Regions from separate parts of the Ectopseudomonas hydrolytica genome, predicted to be linked through region 3. Evidence: predicted binding sites of a transcription regulator. Region 3 holds the regulator's gene; each other region holds the start of a gene.
The links. Region 3 encodes sigma-54, which starts transcription at its own class of promoters, with help from an activator protein. Its sites were predicted from a motif close to ANTGGCATNNANNTTGCTNT; they were not measured.
Positions count from the first base shown of each region.

Region 1: the regulator sigma-54 is predicted to act here: its motif matches at 1,500-1,519, upstream of flgB (flagellar basal body rod protein FlgB).
Region 2: the regulator sigma-54 is predicted to act here: its motif matches at 1,201-1,220, upstream of glnK (P-II family nitrogen regulator).

Region 1 covers NZ_CP099397.1:3,259,231-3,262,504, forward strand. Annotated here, with positions in the region: gene flgD (flagellar hook assembly protein FlgD) at 1-566, opposite strand, end outside; gene flgC (flagellar basal body rod protein FlgC) at 588-1,031, opposite strand; gene flgB (flagellar basal body rod protein FlgB) at 1,043-1,450, opposite strand; gene cheR (protein-glutamate O-methyltransferase CheR) at 1,773-2,600, opposite strand; gene L1F06_RS15170 (chemotaxis protein CheV) at 2,646-3,274, opposite strand, start outside.
Region 2 covers NZ_CP099397.1:328,731-332,004, forward strand. Annotated here, with positions in the region: gene L1F06_RS01575 (YifB family Mg chelatase-like AAA ATPase) at 1-712, opposite strand, end outside; gene L1F06_RS01580 (accessory factor UbiK family protein) at 747-1,007, opposite strand; gene glnK (P-II family nitrogen regulator) at 1,418-1,756, shown strand; gene L1F06_RS01590 (ammonium transporter) at 2,086-3,274, shown strand, end outside.
Region 3 covers NZ_CP099397.1:991,452-994,725, forward strand. Annotated here, with positions in the region: gene rapZ (RNase adapter RapZ) at 1-405, opposite strand, end outside; gene ptsN (PTS IIA-like nitrogen regulatory protein PtsN) at 408-872, opposite strand; gene hpf (ribosome hibernation-promoting factor, HPF/YfiA family) at 885-1,193, opposite strand; gene L1F06_RS04475 (RNA polymerase factor sigma-54) at 1,292-2,785, opposite strand; gene lptB (LPS export ABC transporter ATP-binding protein) at 2,922-3,274, opposite strand, start outside.

The sequences.
Region 1 (3,274 bases), 2.3 Mb from region 3:
GCCGGCAACAGGGTGTAAAGCGCTTTGGTCTCGGTACCGTAGGTGGCCTGAGCCTCGAACTTGTAGGTGCCCGGCGGCATCAGATTGCCGCTGGAGTCCTTGCCGTCCCAGATGAAGCTGACGTTGCCGGCGGCCTGCTCGCCCAGGTTGATACGCGTCACCACCGAGCCGGCGCTGTCATAGACGTTCACATAAACGTTGCCGCTGCTCACCGGCAGCACGGCGCTGGCCTTGAAGCTCTCGCTGGTATCGACCACCGCCCTCTCGGTCGGCACGATCACCTTGCGCCCCACCAGCGAAGAGGCCTGCAACGCCTGCGACGACTGATAGGAGGAAAGCATCGACTCCATGCTTTTGTTGAGCTTCTCGATCCCTTCCAGGCTGCTGAACTGCGCCAGCTGGGCGATGAACTCGCCGTTGCCCTGGGGCTCCAGCGGGTTCTGGTTGTTCAACTGCGCCACCAGCAGGTTGAGGAACTCGTTCTTGCCGAGGTCCTTGTTCTGCCGGGTGTTCTGTTTCATCTCGTACTGATCGAGTACCGAACTCGTGCCGCTTACCGTGCTCATCACCTGTCTCCCTTCAAAGCATTACTGACCCAGGGTCAGCACGCGCTGCAGCATCTGTTTGGCGGTATTCATCATTTCCACGTTGGTCTGGAAGGCGCGACTGGCGGAAATCATGTCGGCCATTTCCTCGACCACGTTGACGTTCGGGTAGTAGACGTAGCCGTCGGCATTGGCCATCGGATGATCCGGCTCGTAACGCGGCATCAGGCTGCTCTGATCCTCGACCACGCCGAGCACCTGGACGCCACGCCCGGCTTCGTCCTGCTCGGCGAACAGCGAACCGCGGTCGCCGCCTTGCGCCTGCTGGAACACGGTGGCGAACACCGGATGACGGGCGCGGTAGGTCTGATCGATGCTCGAGGAAACGGTCTCGGCGTTGGCGATGTTGCTGGAAATGGTGTTCAGGCGAGTGCTCTGGGCGCTCATGCCGGTTCCGGCGATGTTGAAAACACTGGCTAGAGACATGATCGCGCTCCTTATTCGCCGCGCAGGGCGTTGGTCAGCCCTTTGAACTTGCTGTTGAGAAAGGTGAAGCTCGCCTGGAAGTGCACCGAGTTCTCGGCGTAATTGGCTTGCTCGATCTGCAGATCGACCGTGTTCTGATCCAGCGAAGCGTGGAACGGCGTGCGGTAAGGCAGCTCGGCCTGCCCCATGGCAACGCCCTCGGCGGCAATGTGGCGGCCATCGGTACGTGCCAGGGCGACGTTGCCGCGCTGCTGCTTGGCATTCTGCTCGGCCAGCACGCTGGCGAAATCCAGGTCACGCGCCTTGTAATTGGGCGTATCGGCGTTGGCGATGTTGTTGGCCAACACCTCGGCGCGCTGCGCACGAAAGCCGAGTGCCTGTTCGTGGATACCTAGGGCCTTGCCGAAGTTGATGCTCATGTTCTGCAACCTTTGCCGCTTGGGCTGTCTGGTCTTTCCTGCCAGACATTCAGCAAAGGCTGTGCCAATTTAATTTATTCTTTATTTTCAACGACTTACGAATAAATCAATTGCCAACCGAGCGGCAAGCGGCAAGCGCTTTCCGCTTTCCCCCCACGAGCGGCAACGCCACTTTGCCGCCTTGCCGCCCGTAGGGTGCGCCGCGCGCACCAGCGGAAATCGCATAACCATTGGTGCGCACGGCACACCCTATCCGGCGCAACGCAAACGAAAACGGGAGACCCTGAGGCCTCCCGCTTGTCGCCGATCATGGCACGTGCCGCTATTTGGCCTTGTAGATGATCCCTGGGCTGCACTGCACCATCTGGTACTTCTCGGGCAGGCCATTGAGCGCCTCGGATGCCCCGAGAAACAGATACCCGCCCGGCTTGAGGGTGGCGTGGATGCGCGTGAGGATGTCCTTCTTCACCTCGGCAGAGAAGTAGATAAGCACGTTGCGGCAGAACACGATGTCGAACTTGCCCAGGGCCGCGTAGCTGTCCAGCAGGTTGAGCGGCCGGAATTCCACCCGACTCTTGATCGGCGCCTTGACCTGCCAACGCCCCGGGCCCTTGGGGTCGAAGTAGCGCTGCAGGCGCTCCTGCGACAGGCCTCGGCCCATGGCCAGGCTGTCGTATTCACCGGATTTGCAGTTACTCAGCATCGAGGGCGACAGATCGGTAGCAACGATCTGCACCCCGGCCTTGAGCTGGCCGAGGTTGGTGCGCTCGAACTCGTCGATGGACATCGACAGGGAGTAAGGCTCCTGCCCGGAGGAACAGGCGGCGGACCAGATGCGCAAGCGCTGCGACGGGTAGGCCTTGATCAGCTCCGGCAGCACGCGGTTCTTCAGCACTTCGAACGGATAGGTGTCACGAAACCACAGGGTCTCGTTGGTGGTCATGGCGTCCACGACCTGCTCGCGCAAGCCCCCGCGCGGCTGGCTTTGCATACGCTGCACCAACTCTCCCAGGGTCTTGATGCCGTTCTGTTCCATCAGCTTGTTCAGCCGGCTGGAGACCAGGTACTGCTTATTGCTGCCAAGCAGAATACCGCAGGCCTTTTCCAGGAAAGTCCGGAACTGCTCGAAATCCAAATTACCTGAAGACACTAATGCAGCCTCACCAACCATAACGTTTGCCAAAGGTCACGCCCCTCAGCCCCCATCCACCACACGAATGCGATCAACCACGCGCGCCGCCAAGTCATCCGGCTTGAACTTGGCGAGAAAGTCATCGGCACCGACCTTCTTCACCATCGCCTGGTTGAATACCCCCGAGAGCGAAGTATGCAGGAGGATATGCAGCTTCTGCATGCGCGAATCGCTGCGAATCTCCGTAGTCAGGGTGTAGCCATCCATTTCCGGCATTTCGATGTCGGAAATCAGCATGAGCAGTTCCTTGTCGGGGTCGCGCCCTTCATCGGCCATCTTCTTGAGGTAGTTGAGCGCTTCACGACCGTCGTTCAATGCAGTGACTTCCACCCCCACAGTCTGCAGACAACGAGACACCTGCTTACGTGCCACCGACGAGTCGTCGACGATCAGCACATGCTTGGTCACCGCCTGGCTCTGCACCTGGTCGTCGATCACACCGGCGGAGATCACCTCGGAGGTGGGCGCCACCTCGGCAAGGATCTTCTCCACGTCGATGATCTCGACCAGTTGCTGATCGAGCCGCGTCACCGCAGTCAGGTAGTGATCACGGCCGGTGCCCTTGGGTGGCGGATGGATCTCTTCCCAGTTCATGTTGACGATGCGCTCCACGGAACGCACCAGAAAGCCCT
Region 2 (3,274 bases), 660 kb from region 3:
GCGGCGGCAGCAGGCCGGGCAGGCGGCTGGCCAGCAGCGTCTTGCCGGTGCCGGGTGGGCCGCTGAGCAGCAGGTTGTGCGAGCCGGCAGCGGCGACCAGCAGGGCGCGCTTGGCCGCCAGCTGGCCCTGGACTTCCGCGAGGTCCGGGTATGGCAGGCTCTGGCGTAGCAGCCCCTGCGCCTGATAGGGCGCGAGCGGGGCGCTGCCGTTGAGGTGCGCGGCGATCTGCAGCAGGTGATCGACGGCGATCACCTTCAGGCCCGAGGCCAGGCTGGCTTCCTCGGCATTGGCCGCCGGCACCAAGAGAGTGCGGCCGGCCGCGCGCGTGGCCAGTGCAGCCGGCAGTACGCCCTGTACCGGACGCACGGCGCCGGACAGCGCCAGTTCGCCCAGGCATTCGTATTCATCGAGGCTGGCTGCCGGCACCTGGCCGCTGGCGGCAAGAATCCCCAGGGCGATCGCCAGATCGAAGCGACCGCCGTCCTTCGGCAGATCCGCCGGGGCCAGGTTGAGGGTGATGCGTCGATTGGGGAATTCGAAGGCGGCGTTGAGGATGGCGCTGCGCACGCGGTCCTTGCTTTCCTTGACCGCGGTTTCCGGCAGGCCGACTAGGGTCAGTGCCGGCAGGCCGTTGGCCAGGTGCGCTTCGACGGTAACGGCCGGGGCTTCGACGCCGACCTGGGCGCGGCTGTGAACGATGGCCAGGGACATGATCGCTCCTTGATCGGTCCCACCTCCTGTTGGATCAGTCGGTGGGTGGGTTCAGCTTGGCTTCCAGTTCGGCAACCTTGGCTTCCAGCGCTTCGAGGCGGGCGCGGGTTCGGGCCAGGACCACCATCTGGCTGTCGAATTCTTCACGGCTGACCAGCTCCAGCTTGCTGAAGCCGCTTTGCAGCAGCGCTTTGAACTGAGCCTCCAGTTCGGCGCGCGGCAGCGGGCTGTCGCCGCTGAACAGGCGCGAGGCGTGGCTACTGAGGGTGTCGAGCAGGGCTTTGGGCGGCAGCATGGTCGGGTTCCGAGTACAGACGGCCGGCAGTGTAGCACGCAGCTGTACATGAGACGTTCCGGGGCGAGCTGCACAATTTTTGAGCATCGCCAAGACGGGCGACGCACCAAATTTGTGCGTATGACTTGCCTCCAGCCTGAGCCCGATGCCGCGGTTTGCCGTTAAAAGCTTGATACGCGGCACTTTTACGGGAGCTGGCAAGCTTTCTGCTTGGAGCCCAGCGACGCATGCACCGATGCAGTTCCGGTGCGGCAGGCGAAGCGGGGGAGTGTTTCGTCGGGAGCGGTTGGTGGGTATCGGCCACGCCAGGCTGGGGCGGCCGGTGCATTACAAAAGCCAGACACTGCGCTTAGACTTGAGCCGGGTTCGTAATTCCTGGGGCAAGTCCACCTTACACGGGAGAGAGTTTCATGAAGCTAGTCACTGCCATCATCAAGCCGTTCAAGCTGGACGACGTGCGCGAGTCGCTGTCGGAGATCGGCGTGCAGGGCATTACCGTCACCGAGGTCAAGGGCTTCGGCCGCCAGAAAGGCCACACCGAGCTGTATCGCGGCGCCGAGTACGTGGTCGACTTCCTGCCCAAGGTGAAGATCGACGTGGCCATCGCTGACGACCAGCTGGATCGCGTGATCGAGGCCATCACCAAGGCGGCCAACACCGGCAAGATCGGTGACGGCAAGATCTTCGTGGTCAACCTGGAACAGGCGATTCGCATCCGTACCGGCGAAACCGATACCGACGCGATCTAAGCCGCCTCCGAACCCCAAGCCCCAGGAGTAAAACCCATGACTCTGCGAACTTTCGCAGGGCTAGGAGCCCTTTTGTCCTCGAATTCCGGCCATGCGCTGTGTTCGAGGGCGGATGCCGGAGCTGGCGATGCCGTCGCCGCTCTGCTGTGCCAGACCCTCTCAGGTCTCGCGCTCCATGATGGGAACGCCTGGTCGCCTTGCGGCGCAAGGGGTTCAGCGATCCAGATCGAGCGTGACAACTACCTGTAAAGCATGCGGAACGCGTCCGGCGCCAACCTGGACGTTTCAACCGAATAGCGCACAACAAAAGCGCCGGCAAGAGGTGAAAAATGGATAACACAGCATTGACTGCATTGCAGTACGGCTTCGATACCTTCTACTTTCTGATCTGTGGTGCCCTGGTGATGTGGATGGCGGCGGGTTTTGCCATGCTCGAATCCGGCCTGGTGCGCGCCAAGAACACCACCGAGATCCTGACCAAGAACGTCGCGCTGTACGCCGTGGCCAGCGTCATGTACCTGGTGATCGGCTACCACATCATGTATTCCAGCCCGGAAGGCGGCATCCTGCCGAGCCTGGGCTTCCTGATCGGTGACGAGAACACGGCCGAGGCCGTTCTGGCCGGTGGCGACGACGCCCCCTACTACTCGACCCGTTCGGACTTCTTCTTCCAGGTGGTATTCGCCGCGACCTGCATGTCGATCGTTTCCGGCGCCGTTGCCGAGCGCATGAAGCTGTGGGCCTTCCTCGCCTTCGCCGTGGTCATGACCGGCTTCATCTACCCGGTTCAGGGCTTCTGGAAATGGGGTTCGGGCTTCCTCAACGAAGCCGGCTTCCTCGACTTCGCCGGTTCCGGCGTGGTGCACATGGCCGGTGCTTCCGCTGCGCTGGCCGGTGTCCTGCTGCTCGGTGCACGCAAGGGCAAGTACGGCTCGAACGGTCAGGTCAACGCCATTCCTGGCTGCAACCTGCCGCTGGCGACCCTGGGTACCTTCATCCTGTGGATGGGCTGGTTCGGCTTCAATGGCGGCTCGCAGCTGAAGATGAGCACCATCGAGGATGCCAACGCCGTGGCTCAGGTGTTCGTCAACACCAACATGGCCGCCGCCGGTGGCCTGATCGCCGCACTGATCGTGGCACGCATCCTGTTCGGCAAGGCCGACCTGACCATGGCCCTCAACGGTGCTCTGGCCGGCCTGGTGGCCATCACCGCTGAACCTCTGACCCCGAGCGCCCTGCAGGCCACCCTGATCGGCGGCGTCGGTGGCGCGCTGGTGGTGTTCTCCATCCTCGGTCTGGACAAGGTCAAGATCGACGATCCGGTCGGCGCCATCTCCGTACACGGCGTGGTCGGCGTCTGGGGTCTGCTGGCGGTCTGCCTGACCAACAGCGACGCCACGCTGGGCGCTCAGCTGCTGGGCATCGCCAGCATCTTCGCCTGGGTCTTCGTCGCCAGCCTGATCGTCTGGAGCATCATCAAGGCGGTGATCGGCCTGCGCGTCAGCGAAGAGGAAGAAT
Region 3 (3,274 bases):
GGCCAGGTCGACGATGGGCGCCAGCACCTGGGTCTCGTCGGCGATGGCTTCGGCCAGCGAGCGGTTCTCGTCGGTCAGCGGGTGACGCCGGCGGGTTTCCGAGAAGCGCTTGAGCAGCGTCTCGTCGTCGGCGTCGAGGTAGAGAATGTCGCAGCGGATATTGCGCTGGCGCACCTGCTCGAGCAATTCGGGGAAACGCCGCAGATGGCTCTGCAGGTTGCGCGCATCGATCGACACGGCCACCTGCGGCAGCAGCATCTCGGTATTGAGCAGGGCGCGTTCGGCCAGGTCCGGCAACAGGCCGGCAGGCAGGTTGTCGATGCAGTAGAAACCGTTGTCCTCAAGTACATCGAGGGCGGTGCTCTTGCCCGAGCCGGAGCGACCGCTGACGATGATCAGGCGCATGCTTATAGACCGTTCTGAATGTCCACGACCACCTGGTAGAGATCTCCGCCACTCGCTGCCTGGCGCAGACGTTCACGTACATCCTGACGGTCGAGCATGCTGGCGATCTGGCGCAGCAGCTCCAGATGGGCATCGGTTGCCGCTTCCGGTACCAACAGGACGAACAGCAGATCCACCGGCGCACCGTCGATGGCGTCGAAGTCGACGGCGGTCTCCAGGTGCAGCACGGCGCTGATCGGAGCACTGCAGCCGGCCAGGCGGCAGTGGGGAATGGCGATGCCGTTGCCGAAGCCGGTGGAACCGAGCTTCTCGCGGGCGATAAGGCTTTCGAAGATATCCTGGGCGTCCAGGTCGGGCAGGTCGCGCGCCACCAGGTTGGCGATCTGTTCGAGCACGCGTTTCTTGCTGCCGCCCGGCACGTTCACCAGGGAACGGCCGGGGGTCAGGATGTTTTCAAGTCGGATCATGGATGGGGAATGTCAGCGGGCCGTGGCGCCTTGCAGGCGTTCGAGCTGCTTTTCCTTGTGCTTGATGAGTTGACGGTCGAGTTTGTCGGCCAGCAGGTCGATGGCTGCGTACATGTCCTGGTGTTCTGCGTTGGCGACGACTTCGCCGCCGGCGACGTGCAGGGTGGCTTCGATCTTCTGCTTGAGTTTCTCGACCTCCATGGTCACCTGAACGTTGGTGATCTTGTCGAAGTGGCGTTCCAGTCGGCCCAGTTTCTCGCCGATATAGTCACGCAGGGCGTCGGTCACATCCAGCTGATGTCCACTGATGTTGACTTGCATACCGCTTTCTCCTTGTTGCCTTGTGTAAGAGACGGGTCATGTGCGACCCGCCGCCGGAACACGTTGGCCTGGGACCTGGGGTCTCCAGTCGATCTGGCCTACATCAGTCGCTTGCGCTCACTGGAGGGCGCTATGCCGAGGGACTCGCGGTACTTGGCGACCGTCCGACGGGCGACTTGGATGCCTTGTGCCTCCAGTAAACCAGCGATCTTGCTGTCGCTCAACGGCTTTTTCGCGTTTTCTGCGGCGACCAGTTTCTTGATGATGGCGCGGATCGCGGTGGACGAGCATTCGCCGCCCTCGGAGGTGCTGACATGGCTGGAGAAGAAATATTTCAGCTCGTAAATGCCACGCGGGGTGTGCATGAACTTCTGTGTGGTGACGCGTGAGATGGTCGACTCGTGCATGCCCACCGCCTCGGCGATATCGTGCAGAACCAGAGGCTTCATCGCCTCGTCGCCATAGTCGAGGAAGCCGCGCTGATGCTCGACGATCTGCGTGGCCACCTTCATCAGCGTCTCGTTGCGGCTCTGCAGGCTCTTGATGAACCAGCGCGCCTCCTGCAACTGATTGCGCATGAAGGTGTTGTCGGCGCTGGAGTCGGCGCGTTTGACGAAGCCGGCATACTGCGGGTTGACGCGCAGGCGCGGCATCGCCTCCTGGTTCAGTTCCACCAGCCAGCGGTCGTTGTGCTTGCGTACGATCACGTCCGGCACCACGTATTCCGGCTCGCTGGATTCGATCTGCGAACCCGGGCGCGGATTGAGGCGCTGGATCAGGTCGATGACCTGCTTGAGCTCGTCTTCCTTGAGTTTGGTGCGGCGCATCAGCTGGGCGTAGTCGCGGCTGCCGAGCAGTTCCAGATAGTCGCTGACCACGCGCTGGGTTTCACTGAGCCAGGGTGTTTTGGCGGGCAGCTGGCGCAGTTGCAGCAGCAGGCATTCACGCAGGTTGCGCGCGCCGATGCCGGCGGGTTCGAACTGCTGGATGCGGTGCAGCACCACTTCCACTTCGTCCAGCTCGATGTCCAGCTCGGGGTCGAAGGAGTCGGTGACTTCTTCGAGCGATTCTTCCAGGTAGCCGTCGTTGTTGATGCAGTCGATCAGGGTGGCGGCGATCAGCCGGTCCTTGTCCGACATGGGGGCCAGGTTCAGCTGCCAGAGCAGATGGCTCTGCAGGCTCTCGCCGCTGGAAGTACGGGTGGTGAAATCCCACTCGTCGTCGTCATTGCTCGGCAGGCTGCTGGCGCTGGTCTGGTAGATGTCTTCCCAGGCGGTGTCGACCGGCAGCTCGTTGGGGATGCGTTCGCCCCATTCGCCCTCTTCCAGGTTGTCCACCGTCGGCGCGGTTTCCTGGTAGCTCTCTTCCTTGGCCGGGGAAGGGGGGGCGCTCTCTGCGCCGTCGGCCATGGGGTCGCTGTTGTCGAAGTCGTCGCCGTCTTCCTGGCGCTCGAGCATGGGGTTGGATTCCAGGGCTTCCTGGATTTCCTGTTGCAGGTCCAGGGTCGACAACTGGAGGAGGCGGATAGCCTGTTGCAGCTGCGGGGTCATCGTCAGCTGCTGGCCCATCTTGAGGACTAGCGATGGTTTCATTGCAGACCTTAATTTACTGGCGAGTTACGCCTTCCACATCAGGGCGCCGAAGCGCCGCCAGGAAGCAAATTATATGCCTGAACTTCTGGGCTTTGCCTAGAGGCTGCCATATTTCTGTAGCGAAACAGCGGGCAGCCTACAGGCGGAACTCGTGGCCCAGGTAAACCTCTTTCACCGTCTGGTTGGCGAGGATGGTCTGCGCATCGCCCTCGGCGATCAGCTGGCCATCGTTGACGATATAGGCGGTTTCGCAGATATCCAGGGTTTCGCGCACGTTGTGATCGGTGATCAGGATGCCGATGCCCTTGGCCTTGAGGTGATGGATGATCTGCTTGATGTCGCCCACCGAGATCGGGTCGACGCCGGCAAAGGGCTCGTCGAGCAGGATGAACTTGGGGTTGGTGGCCAGGGCGCGGGCGATTTCCACGCGGCGCCGCTCGCCGCCGGACAGGCTCATGCCCAGGCTGTCGGCGATATGGTGGATGTGGA